DNA from 3 places in the Streptomyces sp. NPDC012637 genome. Region 1 is predicted to be linked to each of the others. Evidence: riboswitches for the same ligand, from Rfam matches in the RefSeq annotation. Region 1 holds a riboswitch; each other region holds the start of a gene.
The links. A riboswitch is a leader RNA that binds a small molecule or an ion and turns the genes downstream of it on or off. The one in region 1 is predicted to bind cyclic di-AMP.

Region 1 (5,638 bases):
GGCCGGCCCGTGGAGCCGGGGCGCTACCGGCTGGTCATCGCACGGGCCTGCCCGTGGGCGAACCGGGCCGCGATCGTGCGGCGGCTCATGGGCCTGGAGGACGTCCTGTCGATGGGCGTCGCCGGGCCGGTGCACGACGAGCGCAGCTGGTCCTTCCACCTGGACCCCGGCGGCAAGGACCCCGTCCTCGGCATCGAACGGCTCCAGGAGGCCTACTTCCGGCGCGAGCCCGGCTATCCGAAGGGCATCACCGTGCCCGCGATCGTCGACGTCCCCACCGGGGAGGTGGTGACCAACGACTTCGAGCGGATCACGCTCGACCTGGGCAGCCAGTGGACGGCCCACCAGCGGGAGGGCGCGCCGGACCTCTACCCGGAGGGGCGGCGCGAGGAGATCGACGAGATCGCCGACCAGGTGTACGAGGACGTCAACAACGGCGTGTACAAGTGCGGTTTCGCGAGCGGCCAGGCGGCGTACGACACGGCGTACCGGAGGCTGTGGGAGCGGCTCGACCGGCTGGAGGAGCGCCTCTCGGGGCGGCGCTATCTGGTCGGCGACACCATCACCGAGGCCGACGTCCGCCTCTTCCCGACCCTCGTGCGCTTCGACGCCGTCTACCACGGCCACTTCAAGTGCAACCGGCAGAAGCTGACCGAGCTGCCCGCCCTGTGGGGTTACGCGCGGGACCTCTTCCAGACGCCCGGCTTCGGCGACACGATCGACTTCGAGCAGATCAAGCAGCACTACTACGTCGTCCACCACGACATCAACCCGACCGGGATCGTGCCCCGCGGCCCCGCCACCGGGGAGTGGCTCTCGCCCCACGGCCGGGAGGCGCTGGGCGGACGCCCCTTCGGCGACGGCACGCCGCCCGGGCCACCGCCGCCGTCGGAGCGAGTGCCCCCGCCCGGCTGACCCGCCCTCCGCCCGGCCGCCCTCCGCCGGCCGGCTGCCCTCACCGACGACCGCTGGCGCGAGCTCCGCTCCCGGGAGGGGGCGGCGGCCTTTCGTGCCGCGGCGGAGGACCGCGAGCGGGCGGCACGCCTCCATACGGGCGTCGGAGCGCCGCGTTCGGCGTGTCGCCACGGTGATCGCGGGGCGCGGAAACGTATCTGTGCCTTCATGACCCACTGCATGGAACACCCGCTGTACGCACACCTGCGCGAGCGCTTCGGTGACGAAGCCGAGTGGCCGGAGGCGACCGGTCTGATCGCTCCCTACCTCCGGATCGTCGTCGAGGCCCTGGGACCCAGGGACGCCGTGACGTTCCTGACGGCGGTACGTGAGGCCCTCGACGAGGAGGCGGCCCGGGAAGGAACGATTCATCTCGGGTTCGGCGCGCACCTCTGGGCGAGACTCGAGGCCGTCTCCTGGGGCGGTTCACCGGCGAAGACCTCGGCGTGGGAGGCGGCCCTGACCATGCACCGCCTCGCCCGGCTCGCGCCGGAGCCGGGCCGGCCGGTGCTCCCGGCCCTCGTCGACACCGCCTTGTACGCCTGTGGCGGACTGCGCCTCGCGGCCGCGCGCTAGGAACGGCAGGCCGCGCGCCAGGAGCGGCGGGCCGGGGCCCGTCCGGCTCTGATCGGCCGACAGGTCCCGGGCTGCGCCCGGTGGTTCAGGGCGTGGTCCGCACCGGGAAGCTGGTCGGGTGTCCCTGCTCCTTCAGCCACGGCAGCACCTGCTTGAGCGCCGCGACGGTCTGGCTGCGGTCGCCGCCGCCGTCGTGGAAGAGGATGGTCGGTCCGTTGGGCAGCTCCTGCTTCACCGTGTTGACGATGGCGTTCGTCCCCGGCAGCTCGAAGTCCTTCGTGTCCACGTTCCAGCCGAGCGGCCGCATCCCGGCCTCCGCGGCGATGCGCCGGCTGTTCGGGGTGAACGCGCCGCCGGGGGCCCGGTAGTACTCCACCTTCGCTCCCCCGGCCGCGTCCTCGATCATCCGCTTCGCGTCGAGGATCTGCTGCTTCTGGTAACCGACGGGCTTCTTGTCCATGGTGGTGTCGTGGGACACGGTGTGGTCGCAGAGCCGGTGGCCCTCCGCCACGACCCGCTTGACCAGCTCGGGGAACTCCTTCGCCCGCGGACCGACCATGCAGAACACGGCCTTGACGTCGTTCTCCTTGAGGATGTCGAGCACCTTGGGCGTCCACCGGGGGTCGGGGCCGTCGTCGATGGTGATGTTCACCGACCTGCCGCCGGCCTCCGCTCCGTGCGCGATGCTCTGGGGCACCTTCACCGGCGGCACCTGTGCCGGCCCCTTGGCGTCCTCGCCCGGCACCCGCTGCTCCTGCCGCTTCCCCGCCGCCTGGGCCTCGGCCTCGGTGTCCGTCAGCGCGGCGGCCCCCCACGAGGCAAGACCGATCGCGACCGCCGACGCCACCACGGCTATGTGTGCGGTGTACTTGCCCTTCAGCCCCATGCGGTGCCCACTCCCAGCGTCTTCGTCCCGAACGGCTCCCGCAGGGGAGGACGGCAGAGACGGCGGGAAGGTTTCATCGATTTCCGGGAGAACGACACGGCCGGGCGCCCCGTGAGGGGTGCCCGGCCGTGTCGGCGGCGGCGAACCGGTCGGTCAGTAGGCGCCGAAGACGTTGTCGATGGAGCCGTAGCGGTCGGCGGCGTAGTTGCAGGCGGCCGTGATGTTGGCGACGGGGTCGTACGGGTCGTTGGCGGTGCCGGCGACGTGGTAGGCCCGGAACGTGGGGTCGATCACCTGGAGCAGGCCCTTGGACGGGGTGCCGGCGAGGGCGTTGGAGTCCCAGTTGTTGATGGCGCGGGGGTTGCCGGACGACTCGCGCATGATGTTGCGGTAGATGCCGTCGAAGCTACCGGGGATGCCCTCGCGGGCCATGATGTCGAGGGACTCGCGGATCCAGCCCTCGAGGTTGTCCGCGTACGTGTAGCCGGTGGAGCCCGCGGCCGCGGCCTTGGTGGCGGCGCTGGCGACGGCCTTGACCGCCGGGGCCGGGGCGGAGGCGGCCGAGCCCGTGGTGACGGAGGCGCGGGTGACGGAGGACCGGGTGGCGGTGGACGGGGCCGCCGGGCGGGGCGCGGTCCGGGTGGCGGCGACGGAGAGCTTCTGGCCGGGCCGGATGAGAGCCGGGTCCTTGCCGACGACCTTCCGGTTGTCCCGGTAGAGCTTCTTCCAGCCGCCCTTCACGCCGTACTTCCGGGCGATCTTCGAGAGCGAGTCCCCGGTGACGACGGAATACTTCACCGGAGCGGCCTTGGATGCCGCCTTCGGAGCCTTATCCGCGACCGCCTGGACGGCCGCGGAGAGCGCCGGCTTTGCCACTGTGACGGAGTTCGCGCCGTGTGGGGCGACGGCGGCCGCACCGGTGGCTCCGGCCAGCGGGAGCGCGAGCGCGGCGCTGCCGGTGAGGCTCACGGCGGCGATGCCGCGGGCGAGCGGGGCGTTCTTGGGGCGGCGGTGCTTGCCGTGTCCACGCATGGCGGGTTCCTCTCCTCCGCCTGCGAGGTGAGCTGTCGGGTTCGGGCAGGAGATGCCCGGCCGCGGCATGCGCGGCTTCACCCCGAGCCGTCCCCGGAGACCGGGACCGGCGGCAAACCTGGGTCCCCCGCTCCTGCCGGAAGTGTGGTGAGTGCGGTCGCCCGGACGGCGGCAGGATTCGGCGTTTCCGTCCGGTTGCGGGGTGACGCTATGCGAAAACAAATCCGGAAAACAAGGCAGGAATTCATCCCGGCAAATCGATCTACCCGGAATTCCCAAAGGATCATTCAGGCCGGCCACCGCCCTCGCGCCAACCCTTTTCCGGCATGCCGGATCTGACGCCACGGCAGCAGCGACGGGGACAGGCCGGGCGTGATTCAGATCACGCGCCCCGGCCGGGTCCTTTATGCGGGAGCGAAATACCCTGTTGCGGAATCGGATCAGCATTCCGGTATTGCAGTGGAATAACCGGACATCGTCCGGTTTGCCCTGCAATGCGGATCGGATCAGCCGCGGCCGTGCGGCGGCACCAGCCGCTCCGCGACCATGGAGGCCGGGTCGCCCATGAGGATCGTGTAGTGGTTGCAGTCCGGCACGAACTCGGCGGTCAGGCTCGGCGCCTGCGCGGTCCAGTGGTCGACGAGCGCGGGCGGCAGCATGGCGGGCGCCTCGCCGAGCAGCCCGAGCGGCGCGTGCAGCAGCAGCGTGGGCACCTTCAGACCGGCCAGGTCCGTGCCGAACGACGCGGCGCTGGTGAGGAGTTCCCGCCCGTCCTGCCGCACCGCCGCCTCCTGGGCGCGCGAGCGGCGGGCGCCCTCGGGGCCGGTGAGGTCGTAGCGGACGTACGCCTCGATGTCCTCGTTCCAGTGCGGCCCGAGCGCCGGGTGCGCGCGGAAGAAGTCGACGTAGGCCTCGTCGCTGTCGTACGTCATCGAGAGCCGGGCGAGCGCCGGGCCCAGACTGGCGCCGAGCACCGCGTCGGGGTCGGCGTCGGCGGGCAGCGGGAGCGGCAGGCCGCCGTCGACCAGCAGGAGGCGTGCGAAGAGGCCGGGCTCCCGGGCGGCGGCACGCAGCGCCACGTAGGCGCCCATGGACTGCCCTGTCAGGGCCACGGGTCCGCCGTCGCCCCAGGTCCGGGCCGCCGTCACGAGATCGGCGGCGTGCCGGTCGATGCCGTACGGGCCGGGGGCGGTCGAGCTGCCGCCGCGGCCTCGCAGGTCGACCGCGTACAGCGACCAGTCCGCCGGCAGGTGCCGGGCGACGGCCGCGAAGGACATCCCCGAGGCCGATATGCCGTGGGCGGCGACGGCGGTCCGCGGTCCGGTGCCGAAGCGCAGCACGCGGAGCGTCGCCCCGTCCACGGGGAGGTCGAGCGGTATCGGTTCGGGTGCCGGCCGCGGTCCGTCCGGACGGGTCATGGTCGCGTCTCCTCGTCTGCCTGGTGCTCGGTGTGTCCCGGCGTGAATCTGCTCGGTGTGGTGCCGCTCGGCGTGGCGCTGCTCGGCGTGGTGCTGCTCGGGTGCGTCGCTGCTCGGCCCGCCTGCGCAGGGCTTGCCCGTTCAGGGCTTGCCTACGTCGGGCTTGCCCGTTCAGGGCTTGCCTACGTCGGGCTTGCCCGTTCAGGGCTTGCCCGTACTCGTCCCGCTCTCGCACCCCGCCCGTTCGCCATGACGAACTCGGCTCCCACGGGCGGCTGTTGGGGCAGGTCGACCGTACCCCAACGGGGCGACGGGCCTCGGGCCGGTCAGAGCGCCGGTCCGCCCGGGACGACGAGCCCGCTCTCGTAGGCGACGACGACCGCCTGGGCACGGCTGTCGACGTTCAGCTTGCTCATCGTGCGGTTGAGGTGGGTCTTGACCGTCGCCTCGCCGATGTAGAGCTGCTCGGCGATCTCCGTGTTCGACAGGCCCCGGGCCGTGAGCCGCAGCACCTCGCACTCCCGGGCGGTGAGGACGTCCAGGTCCGCGACGGCGCCGGTGGCCGGCTCCGCCTGGTTCACGTACGCCTCGATCAGCCGGCGGGTCACGCTCGGCGCGAAGAGCATCTCGCCGCCCGCCACGGCGGTAACGGCCTCGATCAGCCGCTGGGGCCCGGTGTCCTTCAGCAGGAATCCGGAGGCTCCGGCGCGCAGTGCCGCGTACACGTACTCGTCGAGGTCGAAGGTGGTCAGGACGAGGATCCGCGGGGTGG
Region 2 (5,638 bases), on a different contig from region 1:
AGGTGGGCGCGGAACGGTCCGCCGCCGTGGACGGACGGGCGGACCGGCCGACCGACCGGGCAGGAGAGCACAGGTGGGGCGAGCAGCGGCGGCCGGCGGAGCGGGCGGTGAGGTCCCGGGCGGCGGCGCGGGCCCGTACCGCGGTGCCCGGCGCTTCCTGCGGGCCCTGCCTCCGCTGCTGATCCTCGGCGGCGTGGCGTACGACCTGTCCACGCCGCCGACCTACACGGCGGCGCCGCTGTACTCGGCGGCGCCGCTGATCGCGGCCCCGTTCTTCTCCATGCTGACGACGCTGGTCACGGGGCTCGCCGCGGTCCTCGCGAGCATCGGGCTGCACCTCTACAACGGGACCGCGGACAGGATCCCGGCGCTGACGGAGACGCTGACGGTCGTCACGGTCTCGGCGCTCGCCGTGCTGATCAACCGGGTGGTGCGGCGCAGCGGGGAACGGCTCGCCTCGGCGAGGGTGATCGCCGAGACGGCGCAGAAGGCGGTGCTGCCCACGCCCGCCGAGCGGATCGGCGGCCTCCAGATCGCGGCGCGGTACGTGGCGGCCCAGGCGGACGCGTTCATCGGCGGCGACCTGTTCGCGGTGCAGGACACCCCGCACGGGGTGCGGATGGTGGTGGGCGACGTGCGGGGCAAGGGCCTCGACGCGGTGGAGGCGGTGGCGGTGGTCATCGGCGCCTTCCGGGAGGCGGCCGAGCAGGAGTCGACGCTGGAGGGCGTGGCGGCGCGCCTGGAGCGGGCGCTGGCCCGGGAGGGCGCGCGGCGGGCGGGTCTCGACGCCTTCGAGGGCTTCACGACGGCGGTGCTGGCCGAGATCCCGGGCGGCGACCGGGTCGTACGGGTGGTCAACCGGGGGCATCCCGAGCCGCTGCTCCTGCACGCGGACGGCGGTGTCGAGCTGCTGCGGCCGAGCGAGGCCGCGCTGCCGCTGGGCATGGGGGACCTGGGCGTGTGGCCGGACCGGGCGGACGTGACGCCGTATCCGCAGGGCGCGACGCTGCTGTTCTACACGGATGGTCTCTCGGAGGCGCGGGACTCGGCGGGGGTGTTCTACGAGCCGGGGGCGCGCCTCGCGGGGCGGATCTTCCCGGGGCCCGAGGAGCTGCTCGACGCGCTGGTGGCGGACGTGCGCCGGCACACGGACGGGGGTACGACGGACGACATGGCGCTGCTGGCGGTGAGCCGCCGGGCGGCGGGGCAGCCGGAGCGGCGGCGGACGATGCCGGTGGTGCCGCCGGACGGGGCCGGGCCGCAGCATCCGGAGGCCCTCTCGTCGCGACCTCGGGCGGACGGTGACCGGCCGTAGTCGACAGGTGTCCCTCCGATAACAATTGACGTAACGTCAGTTCCGGAGTTTGCTCCTGACGCTTTTCTGAGTGGGGGTCAAATCGGGCGATGCCCTCCCAATTCAGCTAATGATCAAGGGGAACAGCTTGGAATCGGGTGGTCGAGTCTATTAACGTTCGATAACGCAGCGCGGTCGTCACAGCCGTCGCAAGAGACGGCACCGTGCGCGCGCGCCGAATCCCGCAAGGGAACCGGGGAACCACCACTTGGGGTGAATCGGGCCCCACCGCACTCGTCCGCCTCGTGCGACCGTGCGGCACAGCCCGTAGGAGACCTTCCTGCTCCGAACCCGTCAGCTAACCCGGTAGGCGAGAAGGAAGGAAAGGAGAGCGCCTCCGTGGCGTCCAACACCCCGGCTCCGCAAGCCCCCTTCGCCTCCTACGACGCCCCCGGCGCGGCGGGCGCCCTGGACGGGGCCGCGGAGGAGTGGAACCCCACCGAGGACTCCCTGCGGGACCGGAACCGCTCCGGCGGACGCCACCGCGTCGTCAAGCAGCGCTCCAACTTCGCCCGTTCCTCCACCGTGCTCGGTGTCGGCGTCATCGCCGCCGTCGGCGCGGGCGGCCTGGCCACCGCCCAGCAGAAGCCTCCGGTCTCGATAGCGCTGCCGGACCTCGACCTGCCCGACGCCTCCGAACTGCCGGGCGTCGGCGACCTGATCGGCTCGGACGCCGAGAGCAAGGGCATCGCGGACAGCGCCGGCAACAACGCCCAGCCGCTCACCGCGCTCACCTACACCACCGCCGCGAACGAGGGCGCCGGCACCGACGGCGCGGACACCCGGGCCGGGACCAGGACGTCGACCGACGCCGGCGAGGCGCTGCGCGCCCGCATCCTCCAGCAGGCCGAGCAGCAGCAGGCCGCCGCGGACGCCGCGGCCAAGGAGGCGGCGGAGAAGGCCGCGGCCGAGAAGGCGGCGGCGGAGGCCGAGGCCAAGGCCGACGCGGCGGAGCAGGCGGCCGCCGAGGCGAAGAAGAAGGCCGAGGAGGAGGCCGCGGCGAAGGCCGAGGCCGAGCGCCTCGCCCAGCTCGCCGCCAGCTACGCGCTGCCGACCTCCTCGTACACGATCACCTCGACCTACGGCCAGGCCGGCTCGATGTGGTCCTCCGGCTACCACACCGGCCTGGACTTCGCCGCTCCCACCGGCACCCCGGTCAAGGCCGTCCACGGCGGCACCGTGCAGTCCGCCGGCTGGTCCGGCGCGTACGGCTACCGCATCGTCCTGGAGCTGGAGGACGGCACCGAGGTCTGGTACTGCCACCTCTCGTCGATGACCGTCGGCGCCGGCCAGTCCGTCGGCACCGGCGAGACCATCGGCCGTGTCGGCGCCACCGGCAACGTCACCGGCCCGCACCTCCACCTCGAGGTGCACACCCCGTCCGGCGACGGCATCGACCCGGCGGCGTGGCTGAACTCCAAGGGCCTGAGCGTCTGACCTGCGCAACCGCGGATCCTGCCGCACCGCCGGAATACGCCCGGTGGTGCGGGAGGTTGATCGACCCATGACTTCTCTTCGCCAGCTGGGCACCTCCGACCTGCACGTCTTCCCGCTCGCCCTGGGCGGCAACGTCTTCGGCTGGAGCGCCGACGAGGCGCAGTCCTTCGCCGTCCTCGACGCCTACGCCGCCGCCGGCGGCAACTTCGTCGACACCGCCGACGTCTACTCGGCCTGGGCCGAGGGCAACGAGGGCGGCGAGTCCGAGACCGTCATCGGCCGCTGGCTCGCCTCCCGCGGCAACCGCTCCGACATCCTCGTCGCCACCAAGGTCGGCTCGCACCCGCAGTACAAGGGCCTGAGCGCCACCACCATCAAGGCCGCCGCCGAGGAGTCGCTGCGCCGCCTCGGCACCGACCACATCGACCTCTACTACACGCACTTCGACGACGAGTCGGTCCCGGTGGAGGAGATCGTCACCGCCCTCGACCAGCTGGTGAAGGACGGCAAGGTGCGGGCCGTCGCCGCCTCCAACATCTCCCCGGAGCGGCTGCGCGCCTCCCTCGACTTCGCCGAGGCCGAGGGCCTCGCCCGCTACGTCGCCCTGCAGCCGCACTACAACCTGGTGTCCCGCGAGACCTACGAGGGCCCGCTCCTCGACACCGCAGCGCAGGCCGGGCTCGCGGCCGTGCCGTACTTCGGCCTCGCCTCCGGCTTCCTCACCGGCAAGTACCGCCCCGGTGCCACCGTCTCCAGCGTCCGTGCCGCGGGCGCCGCCAAGCACCTGGAGACCGAGCGCGGCCAGAAGGTGCTCGCCGCACTCGACGCGGTCGCCGAGGCGCACGGCGCCGAGCCCGCCACCGTGGCCCTCGCCTGGCTCGCCTCCCGTCCGACGGTCGTCGCCCCGATCGCCTCGGCCCGGACGGTCGAGCAGCTCCCCGCGCTCGTCGCGGTCGCCGACCTGACGCTGACCGAGGCGGAGCTCGCCACGCTGACCGAGGCCTCCGAGGCGCCCGCCGCCTGATCAGCCGCGGTACGGGTTGTAGCCGCCGTAGTCCAGGTACTGCGGCGGCACCCACACCCGGCCGGTCGCCCGGGCCGCGTACGTCAGGGCGGGCGAGGCCACCTGCCGCCGCTGCCACAGGTGGTGCAGCAGCTCCTGCTCGCGGGCCGCGAAGTCCGGCGCGGCCTGCCCGCGCCGCGCCCGGTGGCGAAGGAACGCCAGCGTCGTCGCGAACGCCTCGTACTCGCCGACGGCCTGCGCGCCCGGCTTGCCGAAGGTCCGGGCCGCATAGCCGCGGGCCATCGAGCGGGCCCGCATCGAGGAGAGCGCGAGCGGTTCGTCGTGAGCGAGCCAGCCGGCCGTCGCGTAGGCCGGGAGCTCGCCGGATATCGTGCGCAGCTCCTTCTGCCGGCTCCATATCGCGAGCCAGGTGAGCAGTCCGAACACCGGCACCATGAACATCCCGTAGACGAGGACGAACGCCAGCGGGTGGAAGGTCGCCGAGCCGTTCCACAGCGCGTGCAGGCCCATCGCGAGGAGCAGGCCGGCGGACGGCAGCAGCCACAGGCGGGTGCGGCGGAACCGGGCACCGGCCGGGAGCAGCGCGGCGAAGCCGAGGCCGAGGCCGGTGAGCGACGTGAACAGCGGGTGCGCGAACGGGGACATGATGACCCGGGCGAAGAAGGTGGCCATGGTGACCGAGCCGAGGCCGTCGGCGCCGAACTCCTGGTCCTCGCCGAAGGCGTTGCCCAGGTAGAGGATGTTCTCGGTGAAGGCGAAGCCGGTGGCCGTGAACCCCGCGAAGACCAGGCCGTCGACCGGCCCCGTGAAGTCCCTGCGGCGGAAGAGGAAGAGCAGCAGCAGCGCCGCTCCCTTGGCGGTCTCCTCCACGACGGGCGCGACGGCGGTGGCGCCGAGTGACTCGGCGGAGCCGGGGTCGGCGGTGGCGCTGCTGATCCACTCCACGGCGAAGGAGTTGGCGAGGATCGCGACCAGGGTGGAGGCAAACGCGCCCCAGGCGAGCGCGAACAGCAGGTTCTTCCACGGGGCCGGCTCGACCCGGTCGAGCCAGCGGAACGCGGCCATGAGCAGCGGCACCGGCAGCACGGCGAGGCCGAGGCCCACGAGGAAGCCCTCGGTGCCGGTCTCCTCCCGCACCATCGCCAGGATCGCGAGCGCGCACAGCGCGAGCGCGGCGATCAGGGCGACGGCCCGGACCAGCCGGCTGCGCCAGAACGCCTTGCGCGGCTTGTAGCGCCACTTGGACCGCTCCGGCACGGCACCGAAGTCCGGCTGGTCGCTCTCGAGCGAAGGCACGGGAGCGGGCGCGGGAACCGGAGCGGGCCCGGCGGCGACCGCTTGGGCGACCGGTGGGGCGACCGGAGGGACGACCGCCTGGGCGGGGTCCGCCGCCTGCGCGGGGACGACCGCCTGTGCGGGTGTGGGGCCGGGCTCGGTGGCAGGTCCGGCTCCGGCGATGGGATTCGACGACACGGAACGACCCTAACCAGCGTCACCGACAGCGGCGAGGGAGTTCCGGCAGCCTGTGGAAAACCCGCCGGAGCGTCAGCGCCTGTGGAAAAGCAGGTCGTGGACCACGTGCCCCTTGTCCAGGCCCTGGCCCTCGAAGCGGGTCAGCGGCCGGAACGCGGGCCTGGGCGCGTAACCGCCGTCGGCCTGGCTGTTCTCGAAGTCGGGGTGCGCGTTCAGCACTTCCAGCATCTGCTCCGCGTACGGCTCCCAGTCCGTGGCGCAGTGCAGCAGGCCGCCCTTCTTCAGCCGGGGCGCGAGCAGGCTCAGGAACTCGGGCTGGATCAGCCGGCGCTTGTGGTGGCGCTTCTTGG
Region 3 (5,638 bases), 860 kb from region 1:
CGCGGGGCGTCCGCTTCAGCGTGGGCGTCGTCGGTCTGCCCGAGCACCGGGAGCACGCCCGGCGGCTGCGGGCGGAGCTGCCGGAGCAGGTGTACCTGTGGGTGAACGCGGCGGAGGGCCGTACGTACACGGACGAGGAGGCCGAGGACTGGACGGCCCTCGACCCCCTCTTCCCGTACAGCCGGCATCCGCACGCCTCGGCGGGGCTCCCCTGCCGCACCGGCGAGTCGGTCGTCTCGGTGGACGGCGACGGGACGGTGCGGCGCTGCCACTTCGTCCGCGCCGAGCTGGGCAACCTGTACGACGGCTCGTACCGCGCCGCGCTCCGCCCGCGCCCCTGTCCGCTCGCCGTCTGCGACTGCCACATCGGCTACGTGCACCTGGAGACGCTGCCGCTGTACGACGTGTTCGCCGGCGGCGTCCTGGAACGGATCCCGGCCCTGCCCTAGAGGGGGATGAGGTCGGGCCGCTTGGCCTCGACGTGGTCGCCGGAGCTCTCGCCGCGCAGTCGGCGCCCGATCCACGGCACCAGGTACTCCCTGGCCCAGTGGATGTCGTCCTTGCGGACCTCCAGGGTGCCGCGCGGCGGCCGCGGCGGCCACGGCTGCTCCGGGTCGGCGGGTACGGGCCTGCCGAGGACCTGGGCGGCGCGCAGCGCGACCCGGGTGTGGCCCTCGGGCGACAGGTGGAGCCGGTCCTCGTCCCAGGCGCGGCGGTCCTGGACGGACTTCAGCGACCACAGGTCGAGCACCGGGCAGCCGTACCGGTCGGCGATGGCGCGGACGTGCCCGTTGTACGTGGCGATCTTGCCCCTCAGGTGCTTGAGGAGGGGCACGTCGCGGGTGTCGAAGCCGGTGGTCACCATGACGGTGCCGACGGCGGAGGTGAGGTCGGCCACCGCGCGCTCGAAGCGCTCGGCGACGTCGTCGGGGTCGGTGCCGGGGCGGATGATGTCGTTTCCGCCCGCGCAGAAGGTCACGAGGTCCGGGGCGAGTTCCTTCGCCCGCGGGACCTGTTCCACGACGATCTGGTCGAGTAGGCGCCCCCGTACGGCGAGATTGGCGTACCGGAAGTCCTCGTGCTCCGGCAGTTCGTCGGCCAGCAGGACCGCGAACCGGTCCGCCCAGCCGACGAAGGTCCCGTCGGGCCCGGGGTCTCCGACGCCTTCGGTGAAGCTGTCACCGATCGCCGCGTACGACCCGAATGCGTTCTTGTCTGTTGATCTCGAATCGTCTGCCACGGGAGCACATCCTTCCCCTCGGGATGTGACCTACGCGACCGTAAGGAGGGGTTGACGGTGGGTGACATATGCCACCGATAAAGATTCCACCAAGCCGGAATACGCCGGAGGCCCGGCACTGGTGTGCCGGGCCTCCGGAGTGCCGCCGCCCGTGACGACGGGGTGCTGACGTGAGGTCAGATGCCCACGCCGTGCTGGCGGAGGTAGGCCAGCGGGTCGATGTCGGAGCCGTAGCCCGGGCCGGTGCGGATCTCGAAGTGGAGGTGCGGTCCGGTGGAGTTGCCGGTCGAACCGGAGAGACCGATCTGCTGGCCGCCGCTCACGGACTGGCCGGCGGAGACGGACAGCGAGGAGAGGTGGGCGTACTGGGAGTACGTGCCGTCGGCGTGCTGGATGACGACCTCGTTGCCGTAGGCGCCGCTCCAGCCGGCGGAGTGGACGGTGCCGGGGCCGACCGCGCGGACGGAGGTGCCGGAGGAGGCGATGAAGTCGACACCGGTGTGGTAGCCGGAGGACCACATCGAGCCGGAGGCCCGGTACGGGGTGGAGATGCCGCCGCCGACGGGGGCGACCCAGCCGGAGGAGCTGGCCGCGCCGGCCGACGAGGAGCCGGCGGACGAGGACGAGGAGGAGGCCGAGTCCGAGGAGGCGACGGCCGGGGCCGAGGCGCGCTCGCTGCCGCGGGAGGCGCGGGCGGGCGCGTCGTCACCGTTCTTGGCGGAGCTCTTGGGCGCGGCGGCCTTGGGCGCGGGCGTCGCCTTGGCGGTGTTCTTGGCGCCGAGGGTGAGCTTCATGCCGGGGAGGATCAGCGAGGGGTTCTCGCCGACGACCTGGCGGTTGTCGCGGTAGAGCTTCTGCCAGCCGCCGGCCAGGTGGTGCTCGGTGGCGATCTTCGACAGGTAGTCGCCGCGCACGACGGTGTACGTCTTCGCCTTGGCCGGGGCCTTGGCGGGGGTCGCGGCGGCCGGGGCAGCGGCGGCGACGGCCTGCTGCGGGGACGCGGGGGCGTTCTGCTCGGCGGCGTGAGCGCCGGTGGCACCGATCAGCGGGAGGGCGACGACGGCGCCTCCGGCGCCGGCGGCCACGAACCCGCGGGTGATCGGGTTGACCTTGGGACGGCGGTGCTTACCCTTCGCGGGCATGGCGAATTCCTCTCCGTCGCCTGCGAGGTGAGCTGTCGGGTTCGGACTGGAGATGTCCGGCCGCGTGGTCGCGCGGCTTCACCCCGAGCCGTCCTTTCGAGGGGTCGGCGTCATACCTGGGTCCCCCGCTCCTGCCGTGTACGGGTGGGTGCGGATTCCGGTCGGCGGCAGGATTAGGCGGTCCGTCCGGAGTGAGCGCGACGCTAGACGAGCGAGGACGACGGGAACAACCCAGGGGTTCCATGAATTCGATTGCCGTGTGAATTGCGGCCGGAATTCCGGTCACCCTCCGTGGATGACGGTCCCTCGATTTCCCTTTGCCCAAGGGAATTTGGGAAAGACGATCAGCCACGGTCCGTCACGGGTGAGACGCTGCTCACGCCCCGGCACCCATCTCCCCTACAACCAGGGCGCCTTATGTCCAATCAGTCAATTGGGACAGATCGCCCATTCCATCCCGATGGGGTGTGTGCGGAGCGTTCCAGCCATGATGATTGCCCCAGGAACCGATCTCGAGAGCAGGAGCAACCGTGACGCAAGCGACGACCGAGCCCGAACTCACCGGCGTACGCAACTTCCGCGACCTGGGCGGACTGCCGACCGTGGACGGCCTGTCCGTGCGTCCCGGGCGGCTCTTCCGCAGCGGCCACCTGGCGCACGCCACGACCGAGGACGCGCAGTTCCTCGCCACCCTGGACCTCCACACCGTCTTCGACTTCCGCAACGAGGCCGACCGGAACGTCGAGGGCCCGGACGTCGATCTTCCCGGCGTGCGGAACGTGAACATACCCCTGAGCGACCCGGCCGACGGCAAGGAGTTCTGGAAACTGGTCCGCAGCGGGGACGTGGCCCAGCTGCGCGAGCTGCTCGGCGAGGGCAAGGCCGCTGCCCGGATGTCCGATTCGTACCGGAAGATGATCGTCGGGAAGACCGCGGAGCACAGCCGGATCCTGCACGCCATGGCCGAGGACAGCGTCCCCGCCCTGATGCACTGCGCGGCCGGCAAGGACCGGGCCGGTCTGGCCATCGCGATCTCGCTGCTCGCGGTCGGCGTGGAGCGCGAGGCGATCGAGGAGGACTACCTGAAGTCCAACGCCCCGCACCGCCGCTACAAGGTGCAGCGCAGCTCCACCGCCCCGGACGCCATGTCGCCCGAGGTGATGGAGCTGCTGAGCCCGCTCTTCGATGCGCGGGTGGAGTACCTGCGGGCCGCCTTCGACGCCATCGGGGCGACCTGGGGCTCGGTCGACGCCTATCTGACGGAGGGGCTGCGGCTCGCCCCGGAGACCCGAGAGCGGCTGCGCGAGCGGCTGCTCACCGGCGCGTAGGCCCCTGAGGAGGTTCCCCTACTGGTTCTGCGCGCCCATGGCGAACAGCAGGTAGAGGAACGCGGCGAAGAGGTGGCCGGCGACCAGGTAGGCGAAGAGCCGGAGCACCAGGCCCTTCGGGAACTTGCCGCCACCGCGCTCCTCGCCGGTGACCGGTGCGGACTTCTCGGACATGTCGATCCTCTCGGGGGGGTCAGCGGCGGTGCGGAGTGCCGTCGCCGAGGCACAGTTCGGCGGCGGGGCTCTGCAGCAGCGTGTGGACGAACAGCAGCTCGGCGCCGCCGCGGGTGGCGGCGCCGATGCGGTGCGGGGTGAGCGAGTCGAAGTGCGCGCTGTCCCCGGGGTCGAGGACGTGCACCGTGTCGCCGAGCGCGAGCCTGACCCGGCCCTCGAGGACGTGGATCCACTCCTCGCCGGGGTGGACCCGCACGATGTCGGCGCTGGTGGCGTACGGCACGTGGACGCGCAGCGCCTGCATGGCGCGGCCCGCCGCTCCCGCGGGACGGTAGAGCCAGCCGTCGGCCTCGACGGCCTCGGCCTTCCCGCCCCGGACCACCGGGTCACGCTCGGGCGGGACCTCGCCGAGCAGCTCGGAGACCGTCGTACCGTAGATACGGGCGAGGGCCAGCAGCATCGGCAGCGAAGGCTGCCGGTTGCCCGTCTCCAGGCGCGACAGGTGCGCCGGGGAGAGGCCGGCCCGCTGGGCGGCGGCCTCCAGCGTGAGGCCGCGCCGACGGCGCAGTCCGCGCAGCTGGGGAGCGACGTCGGGCAGGACGTCGGCAACGGCGGGGACCGGGGCGGAACCCCCGGGGACGTGGTCCATGCGTCCATTCCGCCAGGATCTTTCCTCTGGGGCAAGTTTCTTGCCCCAGAGGCAAAACCCGTGGGCAGGATTCGGTCAGCGCTGCGCGACGGCCTGCTTGACCAGCGTCTTTCCGAAGTCCCACATCAGTCCGCCGCCGCCGTGCGCGTCGTCCATCACCGCGGTGAAGGCGGTCACGAAGCGGTCGACGTCCGCCTCGTCGACGACCAGCGGCGGGATCAGCTTGATCACCTCCAGATGGTCCCCTGACACCTGGGTCAGGATGTGGTGGCGCTGCAGCAGCGGCACCACGACCATCTGGGCGAAGAGTCCCTTGCGGGCCGCCTGGAGCATCGTCCAGCGGCTGCGCAGGCCCAGCGAGGAGGGCCGTCCGAACTCGATGCCGATCATCAGGCCGCGGCCGCGGATCTCCTTGAGGAGCTCGTAGCGCGGTACGAGCTCCCGCAGCCGGGTCGCGAGCAGGTCGCCGACCCGGCGGACGTGCGCCACCGTGCCCTCGGACTCCATCACCGACAGCACCGCGAGCCCGGCCGCCATGGCCTGGGCGTTCGAGCCGAAGCTGGCCGAGTGGACGAGCACCCGGTCCATCGACGAGTAGACCTTCTTGAAGATCCAGTCCTTGCCGAGGGTGGCGCCGACCGGCACGTAGCCGCCGGAGAGCGCCTTGGCGACGCAGACCAGGTCCGGCTCGACGCCGTCCTCGTGCTGGTAGGCGTAGAAGTCCCCGGTCCTGCCGAGGCCGGTCTGCACCTCGTCCGCGATCAGCAGGGCGCCGTGCCGGTGCAGGAGCTCCTGGGCGGCCCGCAGGAAGCCCGGCGGGGCCTCGTGGACGCCCTTGCCCTGGATCGGCTCGACGACGAAGCCCGCCACGTCGCCCTTGCGCAGCTCCCGCTCCAGCGCCTCCAGGTCGCCCAGCTCGATCGCCGTGTCGGGAAGGAGCGGACCGAAGCCGTCCCGGAAGCCGCTCTCTCCGTTGACGGAGAGGGAGCCCGTGGTCAGACCGTGGAAGGCGTGGGAGCAGTAGACGATCCTCGCCCGGCCCGTGGCGTACCGGGCGAACTTGAGCGCGGTCTCGACGGCCTCCGTGCCGCTGTTGCCGAAGAAG

Region 2: it holds a riboswitch for cyclic di-AMP, as region 1 does, so the genes downstream of both, ACFY8W_RS20360 (peptidoglycan DD-metalloendopeptidase family protein) here and ACFY8W_RS02230 (transglycosylase SLT domain-containing protein) in region 1, are expected to answer to the same signal.
Region 3: it holds a riboswitch for cyclic di-AMP, as region 1 does, so the genes downstream of both, ACFY8W_RS06185 (peptidoglycan DD-metalloendopeptidase family protein) here and ACFY8W_RS02230 (transglycosylase SLT domain-containing protein) in region 1, are expected to answer to the same signal.

The regions. Positions count from the first base shown of each region.
Region 1 is NZ_JBIBDS010000001.1:505,367-511,004, forward strand. It holds gene ACFY8W_RS02215 (glutathione S-transferase C-terminal domain-containing protein) at 1-915, shown strand, start outside; gene ACFY8W_RS02220 (hypothetical protein) at 1,123-1,530, shown strand; gene ACFY8W_RS02225 (polysaccharide deacetylase family protein) at 1,616-2,416, opposite strand; gene ACFY8W_RS02230 (transglycosylase SLT domain-containing protein) at 2,570-3,448, opposite strand; cyclic di-AMP (ydaO/yuaA leader) riboswitch at 3,453-3,608, opposite strand; gene ACFY8W_RS02235 (alpha/beta fold hydrolase) at 3,955-4,866, opposite strand; gene ACFY8W_RS02240 (response regulator) at 5,193-5,638, opposite strand, start outside.
Region 2 is NZ_JBIBDS010000004.1:713,895-719,532, forward strand. It holds gene ACFY8W_RS20355 (SpoIIE family protein phosphatase) at 74-1,315, shown strand; cyclic di-AMP (ydaO/yuaA leader) riboswitch at 1,518-1,682, shown strand; gene ACFY8W_RS20360 (peptidoglycan DD-metalloendopeptidase family protein) at 1,694-2,791, shown strand; gene ACFY8W_RS20365 (aldo/keto reductase) at 2,859-3,815, shown strand; gene ACFY8W_RS20370 (PrsW family glutamic-type intramembrane protease) at 3,816-5,111, opposite strand; gene trmB (tRNA (guanosine(46)-N7)-methyltransferase TrmB) at 5,361-5,638, opposite strand, start outside.
Region 3 is NZ_JBIBDS010000001.1:1,365,575-1,371,212, forward strand. It holds gene ACFY8W_RS06175 (STM4011 family radical SAM protein) at 1-449, shown strand, start outside; gene ACFY8W_RS06180 (GDSL-type esterase/lipase family protein) at 446-1,240, opposite strand; gene ACFY8W_RS06185 (peptidoglycan DD-metalloendopeptidase family protein) at 1,417-2,382, opposite strand; cyclic di-AMP (ydaO/yuaA leader) riboswitch at 2,387-2,539, opposite strand; gene ACFY8W_RS06190 (tyrosine-protein phosphatase) at 2,913-3,710, shown strand; gene ACFY8W_RS06195 (DUF6126 family protein) at 3,729-3,884, opposite strand; gene ACFY8W_RS06200 (helix-turn-helix domain-containing protein) at 3,904-4,533, opposite strand; gene ACFY8W_RS06205 (aminotransferase class III-fold pyridoxal phosphate-dependent enzyme) at 4,609-5,638, opposite strand, start outside.